3 regions of the Streptosporangium sp. NPDC005286 genome follow, and region 2 is predicted to be linked to each of the others. Evidence: riboswitches for the same ligand, from Rfam matches in the RefSeq annotation. Region 2 holds a riboswitch; each other region holds the start of a gene.
What was found. A riboswitch is a leader RNA that binds a small molecule or an ion and turns the genes downstream of it on or off. The one in region 2 is predicted to bind cobalamin.
Positions count from the first base shown of each region.

Region 1 (9,512 bases), on a different contig from region 2:
CGACGAGCCGGGCGAGCCGGGCGAGCCGGACGACCCGGACGGGGGGCCGGGTGGCTCCGGCGGTCCAGGTGATTCGGACGGTCCGGAAGGGCCCGTGAACTCCGGGGACGCTCCGGAGACCGGTTCCGCGGAGAGCTCCGCGCACGAGAGTGGCCCGCACCGCGACGCCGACGGCTCCGGAACCGGCGCCTCCGACGCTCCAGGTGCCTCCGACGGGACCGGCGCAGCACCGGACGCCCCTGCCACGGAGCGGGTGATCGCCGCAGCGGAACCGTACCGGGTGCGCCCCTTCCAGGTCCCCGGACTGGGCGACGGTGCCTCGGGACGGCGGTCGCGGGCCCGTACCCCCAACGGGCGGACCACCGGATCGCGGGTTCCCACCGGGAGGCTCCAGCGGCCGCATCTGTCGGCGACGCTCCGCGCCGCCGCGCCGTACCAGCGCGAGCGCGGCCGCAGTGGCCCCGGCCTGCTGGTACGTGACACCGACCTGCGCGAGGCCGTCCGCGAGGGCAAGGAGGGCAACCTCGTGCTCTTCGTGGTGGACGCGAGCGGTTCCATGGCGGCCCGGCAGCGCATGCGCGAGGTCAAGGCGGCCGTGCTCAGCCTGCTGCTCGACGCCTACCAGCGGCGGGACAAGGTCGGGCTGATCACCTTCAGGGGATCCACGGCGGACCTGGTGCTGCCCCCGACCTCCTCGGTCGAGGTCGGCGCGGCGCGGCTGCGGGAGCTGCCGACCGGCGGTCGCACCCCGCTGGCGGCCGGGCTGCGCCGGGCCGCCGAGGTGCTCAGGGTGGAGCGGCTGCGCGACCCCGCCAGAAGGCCGCTGCTCGTGGTGGTCACCGACGGCCGGGCCACCTCGGGGTCCGACGTGGCGGCCCCCGCCGCGCTGCTCGCCGGTACGGCGGGGGTCGTGGTCGACTGCGAGAGCGGTCCGGTGCGGCTCGCCCTGGCCCTCGACCTCGCGGCCAGGCTGGGCGCGCCCGCGGTACGGCTCGACGCGCTCGCGGCGGGCGGCGGGCTCGGCGGGCTCGTCCGTGACTACCGGACCGACTACCGGAAGGCGGTCTGAGATGCCGCAGGGCAAGCCGGACACGGTGCCCGAGGACGGGCTCACCACGCGCCAGCGCCGCAACCGGCCGCTGCTGATCGTGCACACCGGGCCGGGCAAGGGGAAGTCCACCGCCGCCTTCGGGATGGCGCTGCGCGCCTGGAACCAGGGCTGGCCGGTCGGGGTGTTCCAGTTCGTCAAGTCGGCCAAGTGGCGCATCGGCGAGGAACGGGCGCTCCTGGTGCTCGGCGAGTCCGCCGAGGGCGGCAGCGTGACCTGGCACAAGATGGGCGAGGGCTGGTCGTGGATCCAGCGGCCGGGCAGCGAGGAGGACCACGCCGCCGACGCCCGCGAGGGCTGGGAGCAGATCAGGCGTGACCTGGCCGCGGAGACCTACCGCTTCTACGTCCTCGACGAGTTCACCTACCCGCTGAAATGGGGCTGGCTGGACGTGGACGACGTGGTCGCCACCCTGGTCGCGCGGCCGGGCAACCAGCATGTCGTGATCACCGGCAGGGACGCCGACCCGAGGCTGGTCGAGGTCGCCGACCTGGTGACCGAGATGGGGAAGGTCAGGCACCCGATGGACGCCGGGCAGAAGGGCCAGAGGGGCATCGAATGGTAGTGCCGCGACTGGTGATCGCCGCGCCGTCCTCGGGCAGCGGGAAGACCACCGTCGCGACCGGCCTGATGGCGGCGCTGCGCGCGCGGGGTCTGCGGGTCTCCCCGCACAAGGTGGGACCCGACTACATCGACCCCGGCTACCACGCGCTCGCCACCGGGCGCCCCGGCCGCAACCTCGACCCCTGGCTGACCGGTGAGGACCGGGTCGCGCCGCTCTTCCTGCACGGTGCGCGGGACGCGGACATCGCCGTGGTCGAGGGGGTCATGGGCCTGTACGACGGTGCCGGGAGCGGGGACTTCGCCTCCACCGCGCACGTCGCCCGGCTGATCGGCGCGCCGGTGGTCCTCGTGGTGGACGCCGCGCGGCAGGGCAGGTCCGTGGCCGCGCTCGTGCAGGGCTTCGCCTCCTTCGACACCCGGGTCCGGCTGGCCGGGGTGATCCTCAACCGGGTCGGCTCGCCGCGGCACGAGGAGATCTGCCGCGCCGCGCTGGACGAGAGCGGCATCTCCGTACTGGGCGTGATCCCGCGGGTGGACGGGGTGGCGACCCCTTCCCGCCATCTCGGGCTGATCCCGGCGGCCGAGCGCAGCGGGGACGCGGTGGCGGCGGTGGAGCGGATGGGCGCCCTGGTCGCCGACTCCTGCGACCTCGAAGGACTGGTGGCCCTGGCGCGCTCGGCGCCGCCGCTGCCCGCGCATCCCTGGACTCCGGCCCTGCCCCCGTCCCCGTCCCCGTCTGTGACCGTGACTGCGTCCGGTGGGCGGCCGGTCGTGGCCGTGGCGGGCGGGGCGGCGTTCACCTTCGGGTACGCCGAGCAGGTCGAGCTGCTCGCGGCGGCGGGGGCCGAGGTGGCGACCTTCGACCCGCTCAGGGACGAGTGCCTCCCCGAGAACGCCGGGGCGGTCGTCATCGGCGGCGGCTTCCCCGAGATGTACGCGGCGGAGTTGTCCGCCAACGAGCCGCTCCGCCGCCGGGTGGCCGCCTTCGACGGCCCGATCGTCGCCGAGTGCGCCGGGCTGCTCTACCTGGCGCGCGAGCTGGACGGCCATCCCATGTGCGGAAGGCTCGACATCACCGCGACGATGACCGGCAGGCTCACGCTGGGCTACCGCGACGCGGTGGCGACCGCCAAGTCCGTGCTCACCCGCGAGGGCGAGCGCTACCGGGGCCACGAGTTCCACCGCACGGCCACCGATCCCGGGCACGCGACGCCGCCGCTGTTCCGCTGGAGGGGCGCGGCCGACGGCTTCGCCGAGCCCCTGCTGGCCGCCTCCTACCTGCACCTGCACTGGGCAGGCAGCCCCGAGCTGGCCGAACGCCTGGTCGCGGCCATCGGCTGAACCGCCCTCACTCCGGGATCGAACCGCCTTCACCTCAGGGCCCCGCACCGGTCCGATGACTCCGAGCCCGGCGGCATCCTGCACAAAGGTGGTCACATCACGCGCGTACATCTCCGCCCGCACCGATCCGATGGCTCCAAGTCCGGCGGCATCGGTTGAACCACCCTCACCCCGGGGGGCGGGTCAGCGGTCCTCCAGGTCGCCCTCGATGGTGAGGTACGCCTCCCGCAGGGCCGTCATGATCTCGAGGTCGGGGTGCTCCCACATCTTCCTGTCGGCCGCCTCAAGGAGCCGTTCGGCGATGCCGTGCAGCGCCCATGGGTTCGACGCGGCCATGAACGCCCGGTTCTCCGGGTCCAGGACGTAGGTGGCGGCCAGCCTGTCGTACATCCAGTCGGCCAGCACGCCCGTCGTGGCGTCGTAGCCGAACAGGTAGTCCACGGTGGCGGCCAGCTCGAACGCGCCCTTGTACCCGTGCCTGCGCATCGCCGCCAGCCAGTTGGGGTTGACCACCCGGGCGCGGAAGATCCGCGCGGTCTCCTCGTGCAGGGTCCTGGTCCGCACCGCGTCCGGACGGGTGCTGTCGCCCACGTACGCGGCGGGCGCCCGGCCGGTGAGCGCCCGCACGGTGGCGATCATCCCGCCGTGGTACTGGAAGTAGTCGTCGGAGTCGGCGATGTCGTGCTCGCGGGTGTCGACGTTCTTCGCGGCCACCGCGATCCGCCGGTAGGCGCTCTCCATGTCCTGCCGCGCCGGTGTTCCGTCGAGGTCGCGGCCGTAGGCGAAGCCGCCCCAGACCGCGTACACCTCGGCCAGGTCGGCGTCGTCGCGCCAGTTCCCGCTCTCCATCAGCGGCAGCAGGCCCGCGCCGTAGGCGCCCGGACGGGAGCCGAAGATTCGCAGGGTGGCCCGCCGCTCGTCGCCGTGCGCGGCCAGGTCGGCGTCGGCGTGTGCCCGCACGTAGTTCTCCCCGGCGGCCTCCGCGAGGCCCGCGACCAGCCGTACGGCGTCGTCCAGCATGGTGACGACGTGCGGGAAGGCGTCCCTGAAGAACCCGCTGATCCGGACGGTCACGTCGATTCTGGGCCGGCCGAGTTCGGCGAGCGGGATCGGTTCGAGGCCGCTGACCCGCCGGGACGCCTCGTCCCAGACCGGCCGCACGCCGAGCAGCGCGAGCACCTCCGCCACGTCGTCGCCCGCCGTGCGCATGGCACTGGTGCCCCAGACCGACAGCCCGACGGAGCGCGGCCACTCACCGGTGTCGGAGCGGTACCGCTCCAGCAGGGAGTCGGCCATGGCCTGCCCGGTCTCCCACGCCAGCCTGCTGGGCACCGCCCGGGGATCGACGGAGTAGAAGTTCCGCCCGGTCGGCAGCACGTTGATCAGCCCGCGCAGCGGCGACCCGCTCGGCCCGGCGGGGACGTAACCGCCGTCGAGCGCGTGCAGCACCGCGCCGATCTCGTCCGTGGTCCTGGCGAGCCGGGGCACGATCTCCCTGGCCGCGAACCCGAGCACCTTCTCCACGGCGGCCAGGACTCCGGAGTCGCGGTCACTTCCGTCGGCGAGGACGGACGCGGTGACGGGGGAGACGGCGAACGGGTCCCAGCCGTGCTCCTCCATGCCCTCGACGAGGGCGCGGGCCAGCGACTCGGCCTCGTCCACGCTCACCCTCGCGGCGCCGCCGTCTTCGGCCAGGCCGAGGGCCTCACGCAGGCCGGGGAGTGCCTCCTGACCGGCCCAGATCTGGCGGGCGCGGAGCATGGCCAGCACGAGGTCGACGCGGGCCTTCCCCTCGGGGGCGCTGCCGAGCACGTGCAGGCCGTCGCGGATCTGGACGTCCTTGACCTCGCAGAGCCATCCGTCGACGTGCAGCAGGAAGTCGTCGAACCCGCTGTCCTGCGGCCGGTCGTCGACGCCCAGGTCGTGGTCGAGCCTGGCGGCCTGGATCAGCGTCCAGATCTGCGCCCGGATGGCGGGCAGCTTGGCCGGGTCCATGGCCGCGATCGAGGCGTGCTCGTCCAGCAGCTGCTCCAGCCGGGCGATGTCGCCGTAGGTCTCCGCGCGGGCCATCGGCGGCACCAGATGATCGACCAGTACGGCGTGCGCCCGCCGCTTGGCCTGCGTGCCCTCACCGGGGTCGTTCACCAGGAACGGGTAGACCAGCGGCAGGTCGCCGAGCGCCGCGTCGGGGCCGCAGGAGGCCGACATCCCCGCCGACTTGCCGGGCAGCCACTCCAGGTTGCCGTGCTTGCCGACGTGCACGATCGCGTGCGCGCCGAAGTCGTCGGCCAGCCACCGGTAGGCGGCCAGATAGTGGTGGCTCGGCGGCAGGTCGGGGTCGTGGTAGATGGCGACCGGGTTCTCCCCGAAGCCGCGCGGCGGCTGGACCATCACCACGAGGTTGCCCGCGCGCAGCGCGGCCAGCACGATCTCGCCGTCGGGATCGCGGCTCCGGTCGACGAACAACTCGCCCGGCGGCGGCCCCCAGTGCGCCTCGATGCCGTGCCGCAGGTCCTCGGGCAGCGTCTCGAACCACGCCCGGTAGCGCGCGGCCGGGATCCGCACCGGGTTCGCGGCCAGTTGCTCCTCGGTGAGCCAGTTCCGGTCCTGGCCGCCTGCCGCGATCAGCGCGTGGATCAGCGCGTCGCCGTCCCGCTCCGCCACGCCGGGGAAACCGTCTCCGAGGTCGTACCCGGCCTCCGTCATGGCCGTGAGCAGCCTGACCACGCTGGCGGGGGTGTCCAGGCCGACCGCGTTGCCGATCCTGGAGTGCTTGGTCGGGTACGCCGACAGCATCACCGCGATCCGCCGTTCCGGTGCCCGGACATGCCGGAGCAGGCCGTGCCGTACCGCGATGCCGGCCACCCGCGAGGCCCGCTCGGGATCGGCCACGTACACGGTCAGGCCCTCGTCGTCGACCTCCTTGAAGGAGAACGGCACGGTGATGATCCGCCCGTCGAACTCGGGGATCGCCACCTGGGAGGCCGCGTCGAGCGGGGACAGGCCGTCGTCGTTCTCCCGCCAGGCGTCCCTTCCCGTGGTCAGGCAGAGGCCCTGCAGGATCGGCACGTCCAGCTCGGCGAGCGCGCCGACGTCCCACGCGGAGTCGTCCCCGCCCGCCGAGGCGGTCGCCGGGCGGGTGCCCCCGGCGGCGAGCACGGTGACCACCAGGGCGTCCGCGGCCCGGAGCGTGTCGAACAGGTCGGGCTCGGCGCTGCGCAGGGAACCGCAGTAGACGGGCAGGGCCTGGCCGCCCGCCTCCTCGATGGCCAGGCAGAGCGTCTCGACGAAGGCGGTGTTGCCCGCGACGTGGTGCGCGCGGTAGTAGAGCACGCCGATGACGGGGCCCTCGGTGCGTCGCGCGACACGTTCGAGGGGGCCCCAGCTCGGGGTGGGCGCGGGCGGGGCGAAGCCGTACCCGGTGAGCAGCACCGTGTCGGAGAGGAAGGCGTGCAGCTGGGCCAGGTTCGCCGGACCGCCGTGCGCGAGGTAGGCGTGCGCCTCGGCGCAGACCCCGCCGGGCACCGTGGACAGCTCCATCAGCTCGGCGTCGGGGGCCTGCTCGCCACCGAGGATCACGACGGGCCGCCGGTCGGCGAGCAGCGCGTCCAGCCCGTCCTGCCATGCCCTGCGTCCGCCGAGCAGTCGCACGACCACGAGGTCCGTGCCCTCGGTCAGCGCGGGCAGGTCCTCGGCGGACAGCCTCGCCGGGTTGCCGAGCCGGTAGTTCGCACCGCTCGTCCGCGCGCTGAGCAGGTCGGTGTCGGAGGTCGACAGCAGCAGGACGGCAGGCGGCGCGGGTGGCACGGCCGATCGCGGGGTGGGCGGCACGGAACGCATGCAGAAGTCCTCCCTCGGGGTCCTCGCCCCGGGTCGTCGTCATCGCGACGGCAGGAGTCTCCTGGCTCCCGGATCAACGCTCACCCCGGCCTTCCCGTCCGTTGCCGGACCGTGGCCTTCGGTGGGGTTCGCTCCCCGGTTACAGTGGCGGGACCGCGCCGGTTTCACACCGGCTTCCTCCCTGCGCCGTCGCCTAGGTCACACTATGCCAGGCGGACATCCGTAAAGAAATGGGAGCTACCATCCACTGCGTGTCAATAACCGACCCTCCCGGAAGAACCCGGGCCGACGCGTGTCCCGGAGCGCTCCAGGTGCACGCCGCGGCCGACGGCGGCCTGGCGCGGATCCGGGTTCCCGGCGGGGCGCTCACGGCGCGTCAGCTCCGCGTGGTCGCCGCCGCCGCCCGGGAGCTCGGATCCGGCGTGATCGAGCTGACCTCCCGGGCGAACCTCCAGGTACGCGGCCTCCCGCCGCAGGACGGCGAGCCCCTTCCCGTCGTGCACCCGGCACGCGACGACACGCGCGTTCCGGACGACGGCCGGCGGCTTTCCCCGGCATCCGACTTCGCCGTGCGGCTGGCCGCCGCCGGGCTGCTACCGTCGGCCACGCATGAGCGGGTACGCAACATCGTGGCCTCACCCCTGGCCGGGCGGGCACCCGCGAGCCTGCTCGACGTCCGTCCGCTCGTGTCCGAGCTGGACGGGGAACTCTGCGCCCGGCCCGTGCTCGCCGACCTGCCCGGCCGGTTCCTCTTCGCGCTCGACGACGGCTCGGGCGACATGGCGGCTCTCGGCGCGGACGTCACGCTGCTGCCGGTCGATCCGGTGGACGCCTCGGCGGACGTCTCCGAGGTGGCGCTGCTGCTCGCCGGTGCCGACCTGGGGCTGCGCGCACCCGTCTCCTCCGCCGTCACCGGCATGCTCGCGGTCGCCGAGGCGTTCCTGGCCGAGCGCGCCGAGCAGGGGTCGGGCGCGTGGCGGCTCGCCGAGCTGACCGACGGCCCAGTACGGGTCTCGGTCCGCGGGCTCGGGACGGAGCCGGCTCTCCGGCTGTCCGCCCCCGCCGTACGACGGGCGCGAACGGTGGACAGCGGCACAATCGGGGTCGCCGCGCAGCGTGACGAATGGTCGGCCCTCACCGTTCTCGCCGCGCTCGGACGGCTCACGGCGGCCCAGCTGGAGGCGCTCGCCCAGGCGGCCGAGCACGGCGGGGGAGAGGTCCGGGTGACGCCGTGGCGGACGATCGTCGTCCCCGACCTGCCGCCGCCGGAGGCCGACGGCCTGCGGGCGACGCTCACGGCCGCGGGCCTGGTCGGCGACCCGGCGTCGCCGTGGCTGGGCCTGACCGCCTGCGCCGGCCGGCCCGGATGCGCCAAGGCCCTCGCCGACGTCCACGCCGACGTCCATGCGGGTGTGCGCGCGAACGGCGGCACCGGTTCCGAGTCCGGTGCGGACGGTCCTGACGACGTCCACCCCTCGCGGGGCCGCACCCGTGCGCTCCCCGTGCACTGGTCGGGCTGCGAGCGGCGGTGCGGACGCCCGCGTGGCCGGGTCGTGGACGTGGTCGCGACCGGAGACGGATACCGCGTCGAGGCGGACGGCGTGAGCCGTACGTTCGCCGACGCCGAGCAGACGAGCGCCGCGGTGGCGGCGACCAGAGAGGGAAAGTGATCGACTACATCAGGGACGGGGCGGAGATCTACCGCCGCTCCTTCGCCACCATCCGCGCGGAGACGGACCTCGGCGGCATGCCGCCGGGCGTCGCCCAGGTCGCGGTCCGCATGGTGCACGCCTGCGGCATGATCGACCTCGTCGACGACCTCGCGTGGTCGCCGGGAGTCGTCACGGCGGCGCGCGAGGCGCTGCGCGACGGCGCGCCCGTGCTGTGCGACGCCATGATGGTCGCCTCCGGCGTCACCAGGCGACGGCTTCCGAAGGCGAACGAGGTGGTCTGCACACTCGGCGACCCGCGGGTCCCGGAGCTGGCGCTGCGGCTGGGCACCACCCGCAGCGCCGCGGCGCTGGAACTGTGGCGCGACCGGCTCGACGGCGCGGTGGTCGCGATCGGCAACGCGCCGACCGCGCTGTTCCGCCTGCTCGAACTGGTCGAGGAGGGTGCCGGACGCCCGGCCGCAGTGCTGGGCGTGCCGGTCGGCTTCATCGGGGCCGCGGAGTCGAAGCTGGCCCTGGCCGAGCACCCGGCCGGACTCGACCACCTGGTGGTGCACGGACGCAGGGGCGGCAGCGCGATGGCGGCGGCCGCCGTCAACGCGATCGCGAGCGAGGAGGAGTGAGCGGGTTGAGCGGGGATCTCGGGTGCCTGTACGGGGTCGGACTCGCGGTGGCGGCGGCTGCCGTCAACGTGATCGCGGGTGAGGAGGAGTGAGCGGGTTGAGCGGGGATCTCGGGTGCCTGTACGGGGTCGGACTGGGGCCGGGAGACCCGGAGCTGGTGACGGTGAAGGCGGCCAGGCTGCTCGGCGCGGCCGACGTGATCGCCTACCACAGCGCCCGGCACGGGCGGAGCATCGCCAGGTCGGTGGCCCTGCCCTACCTGCGGGGAGACCAGGTCGAGGAGGCGCTGATCTATCCGGTGACCACCGAGACCACCGACCACCCCGGCGGATACCAGGGCGCGCTCGACGACTTCTACGCCGACTG
Region 1 is NZ_JBEXGU010000006.1:74,296-83,807, reverse strand. It holds gene ABZU75_RS04260 (magnesium chelatase subunit D family protein) at 1-1,069, shown strand, start outside; gene cobO (cob(I)yrinic acid a,c-diamide adenosyltransferase) at 1,071-1,673, shown strand; gene ABZU75_RS04250 (cobyrinate a,c-diamide synthase) at 1,667-3,013, shown strand; gene cobN (cobaltochelatase subunit CobN) at 3,197-6,853, opposite strand; cobalamin riboswitch at 6,885-7,089, opposite strand; gene ABZU75_RS04240 (precorrin-3B synthase) at 7,105-8,523, shown strand; gene ABZU75_RS04235 (precorrin-8X methylmutase) at 8,520-9,146, shown strand; gene ABZU75_RS04230 (precorrin-2 C(20)-methyltransferase) at 9,244-9,512, shown strand, end outside.
Region 1: it holds a riboswitch for cobalamin, as region 2 does, so the genes downstream of both, cobN (cobaltochelatase subunit CobN) here and metE (5-methyltetrahydropteroyltriglutamate--homocysteine S-methyltransferase) in region 2, are expected to answer to the same signal.

Region 2 (9,512 bases):
CGCGCCCAGTGCAGGCTGGGTTTCTCCGCGAAGAAGCAGGACAGGAACCGGGCGGAGTGGCGGAGGGTGGAGTAGGCCAGGTTCACCCACTCGGTGATCCGGGCACCCTTGATCCGGAGCGCCGGGATCCGGTGCGACCGGGGCGGCTCCTCGCTCATCAGCAGGGCGGCGATCACCCTGGCCCGGACCGTCCGCCCCTCGTCCCAGGCCGCCCCTGCCGCCGGGTCGTCCTCCTCCGGCTTCCCGGTGGTGAAGTCGACCTCCTCCCCAACTGGAAACGCCTCCCACACCCGGCGCTCAGCATCGGACAAGTCCTCAACCCGCACATCGCCCCCTTTGCCCAAACACTGCCATCTTTTGATCGTTTGCGTCCAGAGGAGGTTGTCTCGTGGCGGCTTCAGCGGTTGTCAGGCGGCCGGGCGGTGGTCCAGGACGATGGCGCCGGAGCTGAAGGCCGCGCTGCCGGCCGGTTTCCGATCCCGGAGACTCGCCCCACCGCCGGGCACCGGCGACGGGGCGAGCGACCCGGTATCAGTTCTGCGGCACGCGGAGAGCCCTGGCGGCGGTGACCATGTTGCGCAGGGAGGCCCTGGTCTCGGGGTAGCCGCGGGTCTTCAGGCCGCAGTCGGGGTTGACCCACAGGCGGGCCGGGTCGACGGCCTGAAGGGCGCGCCGCAGGTTCTGCTCGATCTCCTCGGAGGACGGGACGCGGGGCGAGTGGATGTCGTAGACGCCTGGGCCGATGCCGCTCTGGTAGCCGGCATCGCGCAGGTCGGCGACGAGTTCCATGTCGGAGCGGGCGGCCTCGACGCTGGTGACGTCGGCGTCGAGGTCGCCGATCGCACCGATGATCTCCCCGAACTCGGAGTAGCACATGTGGGTGTGGATCTGGGTGGAGTCGGCGACTCCGCAGGTGGCCAGCCGGAACGCGCCGACGGCCCAGGCCAGATAGGCGGCGTGCTCGTCCCCGCGGAGCGGCAGGAGCTCGCGCAGGGCGGGCTCGTCGACCTGGATGATGCGGATTCCTGCGGCCTCCAGATCGTGGATCTCGTCGCGGAGGGCGAGGGCGACCTGGCGGGCGGTGTCGGCCAGGGGCTGGTCGTCGCGGACGAACGACCAGGCGAGCATGGTGACCGGGCCGGTGAGCATGCCCTTGACGGGCTTGTCGGTGAGGGACTGCGCGTAGGTGGCCCAGCCGATCGTCATCGGCTCCGGCCGGAAGACATCGCTGTGCAGGATCGGCGGACGGACGCAGCGCGACCCGTAGGACTGGACCCAGCCGTGATCGGTGGCGGCGTATCCGTCGAGCCGTTCGGCGAAGTACTGCACCATGTCGTTGCGTTCGGGCTCGCCGTGGACGAGGACGTCCAGGCCGAGTTCCTCCTGCAGGGCGATCACCCGTTCGACCTCCTCCCTCATGGCCTGCTGGTAGGCCGCGTGGGTGAGCTGCCCGGCCTTGTGGGCGGCGCGGGCCTTGCGGATCTCGGGGGTCTGCGGGAACGAGCCGATGGTCGTGGTCGCCAGATCCGGCAGGCGTAGCGCGGCCCGTTGGGCGGCGAACCTCGCGGCCCGGTCGCCACGGCGGACGCCGTCGCCGAGCATGTCGAGACGGGCCCGGACCCGGTGGTCGACCGTGGCGGCCTCGGCCTCGGTCTCGGCGGCGGGGAGCGGGCCGGGGGCGTCGGAACGCGAGGCCCGGCCGAGGGCGACGACTTCGGCGACCTTCTGCCGGGCGAAGGCCAGACGACCCCGGACGGCCGGGGCCAGCGCGGTCTCGGCGTCCAGGTCGAGCGGGACGTGCAGCAGCGAGCAGGAGGTGCTCACCTCGACCTGGTCGGCCAGGCCGAGCAGGACCGCGCAGGTCGCCTTCGCCCGCTGAACGTCGGTACGCCACACGTTGCGGCCGTCCACCACCCCGGCGACGACGGTCTTGCGGGGTAGTCCGCCGACGGAGGCGAGCACGCCGAGATTTCCCGGCCCGGCGACGAAGTCCAGACCGACCGCCTCGACACGGGTTGCGGCCAGCATGCGCAGCGCGTCCGCGTCGACCGTACCGAAGTAGGTCGCCACCAGGATCCGGGGCCTGTTGGGCAGCTCGCCGAGGCGTTCGTAGACGCGGGCGAGCGCGGCGATCTCCTCGGCGTTCCGGTCGGAGGCCAGGGCGGGCTCGTCGAGCTGTACCCACCGCGCGCCCGCCCCGGCGAGCCGTTCCAGCAGGTCGGCGTAGACCTCGACGAGCTCGTCGAGCAGGTCGAGAGGCCGGAATTCGGCGGGCGCGCCGGGCGAGGCCTTGGCGAGCAGCAGATAGGTGAGGGGACCGACCAGCACCGGGCGGGTCTCCACCCCCAGGGCCCTGGCCTCCGCGTATTCGGCCAGCGGCTTGGACCGTGCCCCGTCGGCCAGCCGGAACCGGGTGTCCGGCCCCACCTCGGGCACGATGTAGTGATAGTTGGTGTCGAACCACTTGGTCATCTCCAGCGCCGGGACGTCCTGGACGCCGCGGGCCATGGCGAAGTACCGGTCCAGGCCGGTCAGGTGCCGGTAACGGCCGGGCACCGCGTCGACCATGACGCTGGTGTCGAGTACCTGGTCGTAGAGGGAGAACGTGTTCGACGGGATCGTGTCGAGGCCCGCGTCGCGCAGGCCCGTCCAGACCTCCTGGCGCAGGACCTCGGCCGTCTTCGCCAGGGCGGTGGCGTCGGAGCGCCCGGCCCAGTAGTCCTCGGTGGCGAACTTCAGTTCCCGGTGTGTCCCGATACGGGGGTATCCGAGGATCGTCGTTTGCATGGCAGCTTCCCTCGCTGAGCCACGGGCGGCCGGGCAGGAGGGAAGGAGCGCGCGGCGCGCGTCCCTGGCCCTCCCACGAGGCCGCGGACCACCGCGCGCCGAACGGCGCACGGGCGGAGGCAGGTCTTCGGACTCGCGGGCGCCACACCTGGGACAGGCATGTCCTACTGGCCGTCGCTTCCCAGGCCCAAAGGCCCAGTGCGTGGTGACGGCGGTCGTTCCCACTCACCGCTGCGGGGCAGTCCCGGATTCCCACCGGGTTCCCTCTTACGACATCCAGATCCCGGGGACCTGGATGAACCATCCGCGCCCAGGAGTCTAACCGGGCGGGCGGCATTTATCCCGTTGAGTTCTCGGAGACGATCTGTAGGTTGTCAGCATGTCTTCGTCGCTTCGCCTGGAGAAGGTCACCGCGGACAACGTCGAGGCCGCGTGCCGGCTGCAGGTGCGACCCGACCAGGAGGAGTTCGTGGACCCGGTCGCGTGGTCACTTGCCGAGGCGTACGCGCAGCCTGAGATCGCCTGGCCTCGACTGATCTTCGACGGCGAGCAGCTGGTGGGCTTCGTCATGGGCTTCTTCATGGTCCGTTTCAACCCGGACGACCCGGATGACACGCCCCGCTGTGGAATCTGGCGGCTGAACATCGCCGCCGATCAGCAGGGGCGGGGATATGGCCGCTTCGCGGTGGAGTCCGTGTGCGCGGAGGTCCGCAGACGTGGACAGACCCGCGCGACGGTTACCTGGGCTCCGGGAGAGCACGGGCCCGAGCGCTTCTACCTCCGGCTCGGCTTTCGCCCGACCGGCGAGAAGAGCGGCGATCAGGTCGTCGGCGAGCTGGCCCTGACCGGGCACCGAGATGCATTCCAGATGGGCCCGGCCGAGGTCCGCCGTCTGACGACCGAGGACTGGAAGACGTTCCGTGATGTCCGGCTCGCGGCACTGGCGGACGCACCGGAGGCCTTCTCCTCCTCACTCGGGCGGGAACAGGCGTACGACGAGGCACGGTGGCGTGCCGGGATGCTGCCGGAGCGCGGGGTGAAGGCGGTCGCGGTCGTTGAGGGCCGGGTGGCCGGGGTCGCCGGAGGCTGGGTGCCCGAAGACCGGGGTGGGGCGGTCGAGGTGTACGGCATGTGGGTCGATCCGGCCGCGCGGGGCGCCGGGGTCGGTGCCCTGCTCGTCGAGGAAGTCGTCGCGTGGGCCGCCGAGCACGGGCATCGGAGGGTCGAGCTGTGGGTCGTGGACGGCAACGACGGGGCGGCCCGGCTGTACCGGCGCCTGGGCTTCGAGGCCACCGGCGAGTCCGAGCCGCACACCAACGACCCCGGCGTCCACGAACGGCTCATGGCCCGCGTGCTCGACGCCCGGCCCCGGGGCCCTCACGGCACCTGAGGGTTCGTTAGGGCTGGGAGGCTTCGCCGGCGAGCTCAGGCGACCGGTGTGTTGGAGAGGCAGGCACGGCAGCCTTTGTGTCAGTGGTTCGCCACCCCTCACCCGGCGTCGAGTGCCCTTTCGAAGACGGCGTAGGCGTCCGGGGTGAACAGTACGAACCGCAGATCCGTGACCTGTGTCGGTGCGCTGCGTACGGTGCCGAGCGCGATGCGGGCGGCGTCGTCGATGGGCCAGCGGTAGATCCCGGTGGATATCGCGGGGAACGCGACGCTGGTCGCACCCAGCTCGTCGGCGACCCGGAGCGACTCCCGGTAGCAGGAGGCCAGCAGGTGCGAGCGGTCCTCGGTGGCGGAGAAGACGGGGCCGACGGTGTGGATGACCCAGCGGGCCGGCAGGTCGCCCGCGACGGTGGCCACGGCCTGGCCGGTCGGCAGCCCCTTGCCGTAGTGCGAGGCGCGCAGCTCGCGGCAGGCGGCCAGGATCGCGGGGCCGCCACGCCGGTGGATGGCCCCGTCGACCCCGCCGCCTCCCAGCAGCGAGGAGTTGGCGGCGTTGACGACGGCGTCGACCTGCTGCGCGGTGATGTCCCCCTGGACCAGCGTTACCTGCATGAGGTCGAGTCTGCCAGCGGAACCTCGATTCCCGGCGCCGATTCCACCGGCTTGACGCGGGTCCTCGCGCACCCGCTGAACCTCAGCCAGGAAGATCGTGAGGTTTCACCGGAGCGCCGGAGCGCTCGGCCACGTCGATCGCGGCGGCGGCCAGGGCCAGCACGGGGAAGATCGCATGTGACGGTACCCGGTAGACCCCCCGCTCGGGCTGCTCGACCAGCCCGGCCGAGGCCAGCGTCTTGAGGTGGTGGTACAGCTGGCCGGGGGAGGCGAGGGCCAGCTCGGCCTGCAGGTCGGCGACCGGCTTGGGCCCGACGACCAGCAGCTGCAGGATCTCGAAGCGCGCCGGATGCCCGGCGGCGGCCAGCACCGCGGCCAACGGCCCGGTCGGCTGCTGAAGCAACCAGCCGGGGCTGCGGGCCACTTCCCACAGCCACTGGTAGCCGCCGAGCCTGGCCTGGCCGCCGTAGGTGATCAGGCCGGTGTCGTCGCCGTCCGCCGGTGGCTTGGGAACGGTGAGCGCGGCCTCGAGGGCGGCGACCCGCGCCTCGAGGTCCTGGAGCCGGTCGTCGACACTGGTCAGGGTTGCCTCACTTCAATGCTGCGCGGACTTTCGCGAAGAAGACGGGATCGGTCGCCATCCGCACGATGAACTGCTGATGAGCATAGCTGCGCATCCCGGAGAACCAGGTCGCCTCAGGCAGTCGCCGCAGTGCGAGGACGGTCTCGCGCGGCTTCTCACCTGGCCGGACGATGTACATGGCCTCGCTGATGACGCCGGGCAGCGCGCCCCCCTTGGTGCCGATGAGGAGCGTGCGGGGGTCGGCGCCGGGCTGGCGCATCGGCCACTCCAGGTGCTTGCTCGCCGTCTTGTCCTTCCTGAGTCCGGCGAGCACTTCGCGCAGCACGCCAGGTTCGACGCGGGTCACGGTTTCGGCCCAGGCAGCCTGCTGGGCGAAGCCGGGGAGTGTGGGCCGCACCTGCGTACCGGCCTTGACGTAGTTCTTCAGACAGACGTCGGCGGGCAGCGTGCAGCCGCCGAAGGCGCGTAGTATCTCGCCGTTGATGGTACCGACGCCGGTCTGCGCGATCTTGCGCAGCGCGCCGGGGCCGAGGCGGTCGCGCAGCAGGTCGGCGGCGGCGTTGTCACTCTCCTCGATCATGGCGGAGACGACCTGGTCGAGCGTGACGCTCGCACCGGGCTTGAGCCGTTCGAGCGCCGCTTCGTGGGCACCACCGTCGGTGCCGGGCAGGTGGTAGGCGTTCCACAGGGCCATGGAGACGCGTTCGCCCGGCTTGACCCTTCCCTTGCGGACGGCGTCGGCGTAGGCGGCGAGATGGATGATCTTGGTGGTCGACGCCACAGGGGTGAGGCGATCGGCGTTGTGGCTGATGCCCCGGGTCACCAGCGCGACGTCGTCGGGGTGGGCCTGGATGTAGGCGAGTACGGCCTCAACGTCCTTGAGTTCGGCGGGGGCGGCGGGGTCGGCGCCGGCGCCGGTCATCGGGACCGCCAGCACTGTGGTCAGGAGCATGCTGAGGATGGGTTGCATTCCTCGATTTAACCATAAATTCGAAATTTCGGAATACCGAGTTTTGGGGCTGACGGGTAGCGGCCGTGGTCACCTCTGGCCAGGGCGGGTGGCGGTCCTCTCCGGTGCCGCCGACGTCGCCGTGGCGGCACCGGTCAGCTCCAGCTCTCGCGACTCGTCTCGACGTCCACGGCCTCGGTGAAGCCGGGGATGGTGCCGATCACCCCGTCGAGGCGGCTGCGGTGTCGCCGGATGACGATCTGGCCACCCTCTTCGGCGATGTCAACCAGGTCTCCCGGGTGAAGGCCGAGCGTGCGCGGCACCGATGCCGGCAGGGCCACCTGGTTCTTGCTGGAGATGCGTGCCGGCCCCGTACGCCTGGCACGCGTCCTCTTGCCGTGCTCCATAACCTTTGCGGTAGCCATCACAAGTAGAGGCGAAACCGTGTCACGTACGGTGGGTGATTGATTTCGGAAAGTTGCCATCCTTCGCCGGTCAGGTGAACCTGAGCGTGATGGCGTCGCTGTGTCCGGACCAGTTCAACGTCAGACGCCAGCATCCCGCCTTGGGCAGGTTGACCGACGAAGGCCCGGGGCCTCCGTCGATCTCGCGGACCACCGACGTCGTCGTCCCGTCCAGCATCGCTTTGATGGTCAGCGGCCGCATCGGCTGCTGCGGCAGCCGCGAGACCCAGAGAATCTTGTTCGTGACCTCAGGATCGGTGGAGGCCGTCAGTGGGTAGCCGAACAGCACGGCGATGATGTCGCCGTGCTCGCTGAACACGTGGGGCACGCCCGAGCCGTCATCGCTGAACCCTGTCCTCGCCCAGGTGGGCAGCGCGTCCCGGGTGACGGTGGAAACGCACGCGCCGGCCGACGGCCGGGCGTCTTCGGCTCTGGGTGCCGGACCGCTCGCCGAGCATCCCGCCGCCAGCATGACGAGTGCGCCGATGGCCGGCAGGCCACATTTGATCGCGGCCATGCTCCATCCTCCACGATGTAGAAAGATCCTCTCGTGTGGATTGTCCGCTGCGGACCGAAAGAAGGCCAGGGCGTTGTGAGCCCCCCGGCAGGGACGCTGCCGGCGAATGTGCTGGTCTGCCGGACCGCGCGTCCGTGGAGTGGCGCGGTGGGTGAGTAGGCGTGGGGCTCAGCGGGCGAGGTTCCCGCCGGTGTGATGTGCACAGATCCCGCTCCCTCGACCACCTGGTCTACGAACGGGAGTTCGCCGCGCAGGGGCGTGTCGCAGAGGTCACGGTACGGACAGGACGATCTTTCCGCGGGCGTGACCGGTGGCGCTCAGTTCGTGGGCCTTCGCTCCGTCGCCGAGCGGGAGGACCGCGTGCAGTGGCACGGTGAACCGGCCCTCGGTGGCCAGGGCGGCCGCCACGGCCAGGCCGGCGTAGCCGGGCTCGTCGGTGTTGCCGGGGCCGCTGTGGGAGAGCCGTACGCCGTGTTCGTGCGCGTTCAGGTCGGCGACGGACACGACCCGGTTCGCGTCACCGGCGATGGCGACGAGGTCGGGAAGTGAGCCGGAGCCCGCGGCGTCGAGCACCGCGTCGACACCGTCGGGTGCCAGGGCGGTGACCCGCTCGATGAGGCCGGGGCCGTAGGTGGTGGGCGTCGCACCGAGGCCGGCGAGGAACTCGTGGTTGTGCCGGCCGGTCGTGCCGATCACGGTGGCCCCTCGGGCGATCGCGAGCTGCACGGTTACCGTGCCGACGCCTCCGGCCGCGCCCTCGATCAGCAGTGTCGTGCCCGTCGTGACGCCCAGTGCGTTCAGGACGCGGGTGGCCGTCTCGACGTTGGCCGCCGCGCCGCCGGCCTGTTCCCAGCTCAGCGCGTCCGGCTTGGCGGCCCACGCGGTGAGCACGGCGAACTCGGCCGCCGCGCCGCCGAGGTCGGCGACGTCGACCACTCCGAAGACGGCGTCGCCGATCGCGACACCGGTGACGCCGTCCCCGATTTCGTCGACGATGCCCGCGGCGTCCACACCGGGGATGTGCGGCAGGTCGAGGGGCAGGAACCGGTGGAACACGCCAGAGCGCAGTTTCCCGTCGGAGGGGGTGACACCGGCGGCCCGGACGGTGATGCGGATCTCGTCGGGACCGGCGTGCGGCTCCTCGGCATCGGCGACGGTGAGCACGTCAGGAGGGCCGTACTGGGAGAACTGAAGGGCGAACATGTCGGTGCCTCTCCGGAATGGAACCAAAAAGTGGACGCGGTGTTCCGTTTGCCTCGGACCCTAACATGAAATCGGAACACCCCGTCCACTTGCGCTAAAGTGAGAGACATGATCGCCAATGCCTCTCGGATGCCGAGCGACACCGCCGAATCGCAGGGGCTGCGCACCGATGCGCTGCACAATCGCAACCGGATCGTCGAGGCCGCCCGCGAGACCTTCGCCGCACTCGGACTCGACGTGACGATGCGCGAGATCGCCCGGCGCGCCGACGTCGGGGTCGCGACGCTCTACCGTCGCTTTCCCACGAAGGAATCGCTGATCGTCGAGGTGTTCGCCGAGCAGATAGCGGAGTGCGTGTCGGCCGTCGACGACGCCCTCGCGGACCCCGACCCGTGGCACGGATTCTGCATGGTCATCGAGAAGGCGTGCACCATGCAGGCCGTCGACAGGGGATTCACCGCGGCGTTCCTCTCGGCGCTCCCCGGCGCGATCAGCTTCGAGCGGGAACTCGACCACAACGTACGCGGTTTCGCCGAACTGACGCGGCGGGCGAAGGAGAGCGGGCAGCTACGCGCCGACTTCGTGTACGACGATCTCAAGCTCCTGATCATGGCCAACGGAGGCATCAGCGCGGAGTCCCCCGAGGTGACACTGGCCGCGTCGCGCCGGCTGGTAGCCCTGTTGCTCCAGTCCCTCCACGCCCACCCGGCCGACCCGCCCGCCCCCCTTCCACCGGCCGTCGCCCTCGGACCGCATCACCTGGTGAACCCACCGACGAGGTGAACGGTCCTTGTTAACAGGCCGTCGGCACGAAGACCACGAAATATGCTGGAGTCCCATATCGTGCGATCCGTGCCGAATCCACGAACCGGTCCCGGTGGCGAGTCACCCGACAGCCGGCTCGCCTCCGTACTACGAGCCTCCTCTGAACTTGTCGCCTGGATCGCAACGCCCTGGGCCCTGTGGTCGGTCTCCATCCCCTTGGCGATCCTGTCGGTCGTAGTGCTC
Region 2 is NZ_JBEXGU010000043.1:34,995-44,506, forward strand. It holds gene ABZU75_RS18110 (hypothetical protein) at 1-326, opposite strand, end outside; gene metE (5-methyltetrahydropteroyltriglutamate--homocysteine S-methyltransferase) at 532-2,787, opposite strand; cobalamin riboswitch at 2,888-3,107, opposite strand; gene ABZU75_RS18120 (GNAT family N-acetyltransferase) at 3,167-4,177, shown strand; gene ABZU75_RS18125 (O-acetyl-ADP-ribose deacetylase) at 4,276-4,788, opposite strand; gene ABZU75_RS18130 (helix-turn-helix domain-containing protein) at 4,871-5,191, opposite strand; gene ABZU75_RS18135 (serine hydrolase) at 5,379-6,323, opposite strand; gene ABZU75_RS18140 (AbrB/MazE/SpoVT family DNA-binding domain-containing protein) at 6,476-6,727, opposite strand; gene ABZU75_RS18145 (hypothetical protein) at 6,816-7,301, opposite strand; gene ABZU75_RS18150 (NADP-dependent oxidoreductase) at 7,572-8,504, opposite strand; gene ABZU75_RS18155 (helix-turn-helix domain-containing protein) at 8,613-9,287, shown strand; gene ABZU75_RS18160 (hypothetical protein) at 9,357-9,512, shown strand, end outside.

Region 3 (9,512 bases), on a different contig from region 2:
GCGTCCAGGAAGCCGGTCCAGCCGTGGACCTCGAACAGCAGGTCAGGCAGGTCGATCTTCGGGAGCATCTTCTCGACCCGCTTGCGCAGCCAGGTCAGGGACTTCGGCTCGCCGAGCGCGCCGAGCTTGTCAACGTTCAGCTTCACCCGCCCGTCGTCCTGCACCTCGATGGAGACCTTCGCGGCCGGCCCCGCCTCCTCCAGACGTTCGGCCAGCTGCTTCCACCCGGCGTCCAGCCCCCGCAGGTGAGGCGAAGACGTCGCGGTTGTTCAGGGCCCGGTGCAGCTGCTCCAGCACGCACACCACGTACGCGTCCCGGTCCACCGCGCCCTGCGGCAGGTCGGGGTTGGCGTACACCGCCTTACGCCACGCGGGCGGCACGAGCTTGTCGTCCACCTCGCGCGGCAGCAGCGGCTTGACGCCCACCTTCCGCCGCGCCAGCGCCGGCAGGCCGCGGACCCCGGCCAGGACCCGTTTGCCGGCGCTTGCCGCTAGCGTCCCGCTGTCGAGCAGCGCAGCGCGTCCGCGACGTCGTAGTGCCCCTGCCGGCGTAGCTCGCCACGGAGCGCGAGTACAAGGGAGCCCCTTCGATCGCCAGCGTCCACCGTGTTCTGGCCCAGGACATCGCGACCTCGGCTGAAGGTTGATTGCCTCGCTCGCGTGGTTCAGGGGTTGGCGTCGGCCGCGGGTACGACGGCGAGGGTGGCGGTGGCGGTGAAGCCGGGTACCAGCTGGATGGTGTCGCCCGATTGGGCGGTGACGATCTGGTGTGGGTCGGCCAGGCGGGCGCTGTGGTAAAGGACGCGGCGCTGAACATCGTCGAGCATGATGTGGCGGCCGGCCAGGTTCAGCTGGATCGGGCTGGTGGCCATGAGGCCGAATTCCTGGTGGGAGGAGGGCAGACGGTCCGGGGTGGCGAGGGTCATGGTGACCTGGGTCCAGGTGGTGCGGATTTCTTCGCCGCACAGCAGCCGTCCCAGTTGGATTATCTCGGTGATCTGCTCGGAGGTGATGTCGTCCAGGTCAGGGATGGTCACGCGCTGAAGGGTGTGGGCTTGCACGGCGAGCAGGGCCTCCAGGAAGGTGATCGTCCAGCGGGCCATATCGATCAAGGGTGAGGCGCGCACCTCGGACTCCTCCGGCCGCCATATCGGGGTGAGGGACCGGCCGCCGCGTACCGCGAGAAGCAGGCCGGTGGCGGTCGCGAGGTCGGCCACCATCTGGACCGTTGGCAGCACGTCGGCAGGGGTCTTGCCGACCAGGGATGTCATGGTCATCCGCACCTGGTCGCGGTCGGGTCCGTTGAGCATGAACCGGAACTCCAGGACGCCGGCACGATCGGTGCCCGACAGCCACCCGCCGGGACCGTCCACGCCACGGGAGATGCGCACGTTGATGAGATCGAGCGTGTGTATCACCGCGTCGTCGCTGGCCAGCAGCCGGACCTCCAGGTCGGGTCGTTCGTTGTCGGATCCGGCGGGAACCAGGAAGGTGAACCGGCCCGGTCCGCTGGCCCGCAGCAGGCCTGGTGGCCCAGTGATGCTGGTGACGGTGCCGGGTACATCGTGGAAGGGGGCACCGTAGCGCAGCCAGTCTTCGACCGCCTGGTGCTCAGGTGAGCCGATGGGGACCTCGAGCTGGACTGAGGCCGTGATCGGCCGTAGGTGCAGCGACTCGGCGCAACGCGACAGCAGCCGCATGACCAGGTAGGACTCCTCGTCCAGTTGCCGGTAGTGCACCCATGCAACATCGGCGGCGGTGTGCAGATCGCCGTCCCATGGCTGGTCGGCCACGCGGCCGGGACGCACGTGCAGTTCGTAGCGGTAAAAGGGGTCCACCTCGTTCAGCGCGGTGGTCAGGCTGCGCTGGCGGGTGATGATGGCCTGGAGTAGATCCTCGGCTGGCACGCCTTCGGGAACCTCGCGGCTGCCGTGCAGCGCCTCGGTCATGAGACGGTGCAGGCGTTGCCCGCCGTCGCCGAAGTAGTACGCCACCAGCGCGGGGTTGTCGGCGGCCATCACGTCGAGGCGGGCGCCGCCCATCCAGTGGGTGCGGATGCCGATGCTGGCGGTGAGCTGATCGAGCCAGTCAAGCCGCTCGTTGCTGGGCTCCCAGGGGGTGACCAGCGTCCAGGAGCGCACCGGCAGCAGGGGCAGTGTCTCGGCGGTGAAGGTGTTCCAAGAGTTTTCGACGCTGGTCGCCTGCCGCGCGGTGAGCGCCCGGCTGTAGCGTTTTATCTGGTAGATGTCATAGCCGTCGGGGTTCCAGACCCGCACGTCGACACCCCGATCCCCGCGGGAGGGTGTGGGCCGGTTGCCGTGCGGGTGCTTGAGCAGCAGCAGCGCCGCGACGAACTCCTCTACCGTCTCCCCGGGCATCCGCTCCCAATTCACCGTCGTCATGTCTGTCAGCAAAGCAGCATCGGCCGACACCTTTCTGCTGGTCCATCGTGGTCTCGGGCGAAGGCAACCGCGTCGAGCAGCATTTGGCTCAGTGACCCGTTGGTGGCGATCCGAATTAAGCCTGGTAGAGCCCTCGCTCCGCTCCGCGCGTCACCGACAGGTACACCTCGCCAAGCACCGGGTGGGCGGCCATGCCGCGGGCGTGGACGTCCTGGACCCGACAGCCGATGAACGCCGCTAGCCGGACACCGAGTTCCTCGGCTGAGGGCACTTCCTCGGCGGGTGCCGTGGCGTCGGCCACAGCCGGCGCGAAAATGGCGCCGGCGTTGTCGGTGACCGAGAGGATTCCGTCGAGGAGCCGAAGGCGATCGGTCCTGCGGAGCGCAGGTCCGGCTCGCCGACTTCAAAGCCGTATAGGCGTGCCGAGAGCAGGCCTTCAACCATCGCTTCTCGTGATCACATCGTCAGCCGTCGACCACTCCCATGAGGGCGAAGATGTCGGGGCGGGCCTCGATCCGGGCCAGCAGGGCGCGCAGGTCCTCGTCACTGTCGCCGACCTTGACGCCGAAGTGGCACATACTCACCCGCCGCCGCGGCCGACGACATCGTCGTCATGCTCGACGCGCACTGCGCCTTCGCCGAGCTGGGCGAGGAGTTCCACATTTACTGGGGCGCCTACCTCGGCACCCCCGACGAGATCCTGGTGGCCGGGCCGGTGCCCGAAGTCGCCGACCGTATCGGCGAACTGCGCGCCGAGGCTCGCGAACGCAAAGGCTGGATCATGGACACCTATCTGCTGCGACGCCTCTCACCGTCGTGACCGGTCCAGTGAACAGTCTCCGCACTTCTCGCCGCCCGGGACGCGGTAGTACAGGCAGCAACTGCGTCGCCGGAAGGTCAGATCGGGCCCGGTGAACTCGCCGGTGCCGCGCAGCGCCGCGCTGTCGAGCAGCCGGCCGGCGAGGTGGGTGAGGGGCCCGCGCAGGGCGGGGCGGGCTCGCAGGAGGGTGCGCGCCGCCTCGGCCAGGGCGGAGCCCGCGTTGCCGCGCAGCAGTCCCGGGGCGACCTTGACGCGCAGCCCGGCGGCCAGTGCGGCCAGATGCTCGTCCATGACCATGCGGTGGAGGACCTGGACGAGGTCCTCGCCCTCGGGTGCGTACCAGCCGCGGGCTACGGGCAGCCGGAGAGCGGGTCCGTTCACCTGCTGGTGGAGGTCTCCGAGGTCGGGGACGATATCGTGCGCGACGACGCAGCCAAGCACGACAGACCACAGCCGGGCGGCGTGGCCGAGCTGGACGACGGACGCGGCGATGCGGTGCTCGGGCGTGCCGTACCGGGTCACCCGGTCGGCCACCAAATGGGCGAGCCCATCCGCGTAGGCGTCTGTGACGGGCCGCCAGGCGCCGTCGGTCTCGCCGACGGCGAGGGTGAAGAAAGGGCTCAGGTCGGCGAGGTCGACCAGTGCGGTGGCGACGGCTTCGGGCCGGGCGGGCCGCAGGCGGGTCATGTCAGGTCTCCCGCAAGCACGCTGATCTGCGGGACGCCGCTGCGGGGGTGCAGGGTGACCTCGGCCTCGACCCGGTAGACCTCGGCCAGCAGTGCCGTGGTGAGCACCTGGGCGGGCGGGCCCGCGGCGATCAGGCGGCCGGTGTCCATGACGCAGATCCGGTCACAGAACGCCGCGGCCAGGTTGAGGTCGTGCAGCGCGACGACGGCGGTCACCCCGAGCCGCCGCACCAGCCGCAGGGCGTCCAGTTGGTGGCGCAGGTCGAGATGGTTGGTCGGCTCGTCCAGCACCATCGTCCCGGCTTGTTGCGCCAGGGCGCGGGCGATGAGGACGCGCTGCTTCTCGCCGCCGGACAGCCGGTCGAACGGAGCCTGGGCGAGATCGGCGACGTCCAACTCCTGCAGCGCGCCCGTGACGATGGCCCGGTCGTCGGCGTCGTCGCCCTGGAACGCCCGCTTGTAGGGGGTTCGGCCCATCGCCACCACGTCGTACACGGTCAGCTCGAACTCGCCGGGCGCCTCCTGCAGGACGGCGGCCAGCCGCCGGGCCAGCCGCCTGCCGGTCATCCGCCAGACGTCTTCGCCGTCCAACGTCACCTGTCCCGACGTGGGGCGCAGTGCGCGGTAGAGGGTGCGCAGCAGGGTGGACTTGCCCGCGCCGTTGGGGCCGACAAGCGCGACGACCTCGCCCGGGGCGATGTCCAAGGACACCTCCCGCACCAGGACCTTGCCGCTGACGACGACGCCGACGCCCTCTAGGCGCAGAGCCGCGGGTCTGTCCGCCGGGGTCACCGGGCCGCCCTCCGCCGCATGAGCCACAGGAAGAAAGGCCCTCCGGTCAGGGCGGTCAGGATGCCGATCGGGATCTCCTCGGGGGCGATCACACTGCGGGCGGCGAGGTCGGCGGCGATGAGGAAGGCCGCGCCTAGCAGGGCGACAGCGGGCAGCGCGCGCCGATGGTCGGCGCCGACCAGCAGGCGCACCACGTGCGGCAGCATCAGCCCCACGAACCCGATGGAACCGCTGACCGCGACGATCGCGCCGATCATCAGGGCGACCAGCGCGAACAGCGCGCCGCGAAAGCGGTGCACGTTCAGCCCCAGGGCGGCGGCGGCTTCCTCCCCGGCCAGCAGCAGGTTGAGCGGGCGGCCAAGACCCAGCAGCACGCCGGTGCCGAGCAGCACTGCCGCCGCGGGGATCCAGACGAGGTCCCAGGTGGTGCCGGCCAGGCCGCCCAGCATCCAGCGCAGCGCCGAATCGGCCTTGTGCGGGTCGTTGGAGGTGACGATGAGGTAGCTGGCCACCGCCGAGAGGACCTCGGCCGTGGCGACCCCGGACAGCACCAGCCGCACCGTCGTCATCCGCCCGCCGGTGCGGGCCAGGAAGTAGACCAGCACCAGCGCCGCGAAGGCACCGGCGAAAGCGGCCAGCGGCAGCGAGAACGCCCCCAGCAGCGAGACGTTGAACACCATGACGACGACCGCGCCGACCGTCGCGCCCGAGGACACCCCGAGCAGCATCGGGTCGGCCAGCGGGTTGCGCACCAGCGCCTGCAGGGCCATCCCGCACACCGACAACCCCGCGCCCACCACGCCGCACAGCAGAATGCGAGGGACGCGGACGTCCATCACGATCGTCTCCCGGACCGGCGCCCAGGTGGGCTCGACCAGAGGCGCATACAGCCGGTGCAGCACGATGGCCCACACCTCGCCGAACGGCAGGCGCACCGAACCGACCGCGACCCCGGCCGTGGCGGCCGCCACCACGGCAACGGCGAGCACCGCCAGGACCAGCGTGTACGGCACGCGCCCGCGACCGCCGACGACCACGGGTGCCGACGGCCTGGACGGGGCGATCTTGGTCACGCGAAGCGGTCCGGGTGGATCTGGCGGGCCAGTGACTCCACGCCAGAGGGCATCCGTACGCCCAGCACCGTGGACGACAGCGGCAGCACCGCGAACCGCTGGTCCCTGATCGCGGGCACGTCCTTGAGGGCCGGATTGGCGAGCAGGAACTTCTTCTTGCCCTCCACGGAATCGTCGCCGTAGTCGTAGATGACGATCACGTCGGGCGCCCGCTCGGCGACCTGCTCGAAGGAGACGTCTCCGAAGGACTTGGGAAGGTCGGCGAACAGATTCGTCCCACCCGCCAGTTTGATCATCTCGTTGCCGATTCCGGCGCCGCCAGCGGTGAAGGCGGTCTTGTCGCCGCTGTCGTAGACGAACACCTTGATCGGGTCGGCCCCGTCGATCTTGGCCTTGACGCCGTCCAGCACGCCGCGCATCGCGGCGATCTGCCGCTCAGCGCGGTCGGGCACGCCGAAGATCTTGCCGATCGTCCGGATCTCGTCCTCGACTTGGGTCATGGTCACCGGACCGGTCGGGCATGCTTCGATGTTGACGTGGGAGTCGATCCCGGCCTTGGCCAGGGCGTCCCGGCCGCGCCCCTCCTTCTCGGCGAAGGCGCTGTTGAATCCGCCGTAGACGAAGTCGGGCTCGGCCGACAGCAACGCCTCGTAAGAGGGGTACTCCTCGGCGAGCACCTTGATTCCGTTGTAGGCGGCCTGGTAGTCGGGCTGGATCTCGTCGTCGAGGTAGGCGGTCCCGACCATCGACTTCTCCAGTCCGAGAGCGAGCATGATCTCGGTGACGTGCTGGTTGAGTGTCACCGCCCGCTGCGGTGGCTTCTGGAAGGTAGTGGTCACGCCGCAGTTGGTCACGGTGAGGGGGAACCCCGCGGCGGCCGAGCTCGCCGCCGGGTTCGCGGCGCCCGTGGGACCGGCGGTCTGCTCGGTGGTTCCGCAGCCGACCACCAGCAAGGCGGATATTAGAAGTGGGAGGAAGAAAAGCGAGCGTCGGCTCGTCATGAACAGGTCCTTTCACTCACGGGCTGAGCCCGATGAGCGGGATGGGGCAAGGAGCCGGATCTTTAAAAGAAGCTCGTGACGCGGGCATCCCGAAGGCCCTCATGCCAGATGCGCGGCATGGCGATCACCGTTCCTCTCTTGGGGAGATCCGCCCCAATTTCTCTGAGGAGGCGACCGCGTGAGTCTCCTGGCTCTCGGGTCAACGCTCCTCCCGGCCTTCCCACCCGTTATCCGGGCAGTGGCTTCGTCGGGATTCGCTCGCCGATCACAGTGGCGGGACCGCGCCGGATTCACACCGGCTTCCTCGTTCCGCGCTCGCCTACGCCGACCATGCTCGCACACCACCCATCAACGACAAAGTGCGTACCACCCGTCAGACCCGGCGCGCCTCCCCACATTCGACGGGAGCACCGGCGCGCACACCGTGGAGCACCTGGGTGAGGACCTCCACCCCTCGTACCACGCGCGGCCCGGGCCTGTTGAAGTACGCCGGTCCGTCCAGCACCCACACCTGGCCCGCGCGGACCGCCGGCAGGTCGGCCCAGCCCGGATGGCAGGTCAGCAAAGCCACTCCGCTCGCGCCCGTTCGGGAGGAAAGCCGCAGGGCATCAGCGGGACCACCTCGGGTTGGGAGGCTCGCAGCCTCTCCCAGCCGATGGCGGTGGTGTGCTCGCCCGCTTCGGCCAGCAGCGGCTCACCGCCCGCCGCCCGGATCTGCTCGGGGACCCAGTGACCGGCGGGCCACAGCGGATCCAGCCACTCGATCGCCGCCACCCGCGACCATGGACCGCACCACCGCGAGCCTGTGGAGGGCGCGTCGGGCCGGTACGAGGCGCTGGCCACGATCGCCGCCGCGGCGAGGGCCGCCTACGCCGACGTCCAACCTGCGGATGCGTTCTTCGGGCATCGTGCACGCGGTCGTGATGCCTCCCCGGCTGGGCGGGGAGCGGATGCCGGGCCCGGCGTGCATGGTCGGAGTGAGCGGCTGAGATCCGGGCGTGGCACATCCGGACCGGGGCGCCGACTCGACGGCCAAAGGCGACTGATCGCGAGCTGGGAGACCGTCGGCCGATTGAGGCGCCAGGCGCTCCGGGTGATCAAAGCGCCAACTGCCACGAGAGTTTCATTGGCAGCAGTCGGATACCGGCTGTCCCTTCTTGGGCTTCTGAGTTGCGCGTTCTGGCTCGACGGCCAAGGCTGTTTCCGCACTCATAGGGTGCTGAATCCTGCTGACATTGTTCTGCGCTTGCCCGACTTCACTGTCACAGACCTGCGTTTCCGCTGACATCAGTCCTGCGCTTCACTGATGGTCTATCCAGAGCTACCTGCCCCTGGCCAGCTTTCCCAGATAGGCGTCCAGCAGCTCGACGCGGCCGACGAGGGGCTGAACGCCGTCCTACCAGCAGATCGCGCTGATCTCCTCGTTGGGGGTGAAGCCAGGGTGCGCGGTGGTGAGGGCCGCGTACTCGACGCGCCTCTCGGGGCCGAGCACGAAACGCGCGTGTCCGGCAAACACGAGGTCAGCGACCTCCAGGCCGGTCTGCAAGGCCGCCTGGCGTGGTGTCTCACTCGGGTCGATCATGTCGCCGGGCAGTTCCCAGCACCGGCGCAGGCGGTGAGACCAGCAGCAGCCGCTCGTCATTCCACACCGCCGTCAGCGCCAGCGGCAGGGGTCCGTCATCGAAGCGAGCTTCCTCCGTAACCAGATGAAACGCGGTCAGAAGGTTGCCGGCTTCGTCAGCGGCGAGAACGTCGTCCACCTCTGGCCCTCCGCTATCGACCTTTACTCGGGCGCCGACGAAACTATCTGACCAGGGAAGACGGTCAGAAATTTCTTACTGAGCTCCGCGCTGATGGAGATCATCTTCCACCGGAGCGGGTCTCTGTGAATGAGGTCAGCGGGGACGCCAGCGGGTGGCGGGGGCAGCCTCGGCGGTGACGCGGGCAGCAGTTTCGCCGAGCCGTATGTGGTGCCCAAGGCCGGCCAGGTGCTGGTGGCGGAACTTGGGGGTCCAGTAGGAAGGTGCCCAGGAAACGCACCGTGCCCAACTGCAGCGCCCGAGCTGGTTGCGAGCCCCGTTGGCGGCCATCGCCCGGCGGCGGGCGGCGACGTCCAGGTGGAAGAACCCACCCAGCTGAGCGTCGACCGCGGCGGGTTCAGCGCCAGTGAAGGTCTTGCGGGGGTCCGCCGAACCGGCGACGCTGCGCCGCCTGGTCGACGACGGTGTCTCAGTCACCGAGGCCACCCGCACCCCCCGAAAACCGTTCGAGGCCCGAGGTTAAAGAACACGCTTAGCCGACGTCGCGGCGGCGGAAGCCGTACAGGCCGGCGATGGTCAGCGCCGCGGCGATCGCGGTCATGGCCACCAGCGGGGTCGCCGAGACATCGCCGCCCGGTAGTGTGGGCAGGTGGCTGAAGGGTGACAGGTCCAGCAGCACCTGGGGCAGCTCCAGTAGCGCGCCCACCTGGCCGAAGAGCAGGAACAGCGCCAGGACCGCCCATGCCGCGGCGACCAGGCGGGGCAGCAGGCCGAACAGGGCGAGGGCCAGACCGGAGAAGGTCCATACCGCGGGGAGCTGAGCGAGAGCCGCGCCCAGCGTGGCAGGCAGGTGGGCGGCTATGTCTCCTGAGGCCGCACCGTACGACAGACCGACGGCCAGGCCGGTCACGGCGAGGACCACCGCCGGGCCGAGCACGGCGAACAGCGTGTGGCCGGCCGCCCAGCCGACGCGGCTGA
Region 3 is NZ_JBEXGU010000167.1:4,645-14,156, forward strand. It holds partial or broken gene ABZU75_RS37770 (transposase) at 1-399, opposite strand, end outside; gene ABZU75_RS37775 (hypothetical protein) at 666-2,402, opposite strand; gene ABZU75_RS37780 (hypothetical protein) at 3,016-3,222, shown strand; gene ABZU75_RS37785 ((2Fe-2S)-binding protein) at 3,211-3,909, opposite strand; gene ABZU75_RS37790 (ABC transporter ATP-binding protein) at 3,906-4,700, opposite strand; gene ABZU75_RS37795 (iron ABC transporter permease) at 4,697-5,773, opposite strand; gene ABZU75_RS37800 (ABC transporter substrate-binding protein) at 5,770-6,720, opposite strand; cobalamin riboswitch at 6,934-7,133, opposite strand; gene ABZU75_RS37805 (hypothetical protein) at 7,148-7,339, opposite strand; gene ABZU75_RS37810 (hypothetical protein) at 7,333-7,617, opposite strand; gene ABZU75_RS37815 (hypothetical protein) at 8,171-8,356, opposite strand; gene ABZU75_RS37820 (hypothetical protein) at 8,340-8,534, opposite strand; gene ABZU75_RS37825 (hypothetical protein) at 8,670-9,011, opposite strand; gene ABZU75_RS37830 (ABC transporter permease) at 9,067-9,512, opposite strand, start outside.
Region 3: it holds a riboswitch for cobalamin, as region 2 does, so the genes downstream of both, ABZU75_RS37800 (ABC transporter substrate-binding protein) here and metE (5-methyltetrahydropteroyltriglutamate--homocysteine S-methyltransferase) in region 2, are expected to answer to the same signal.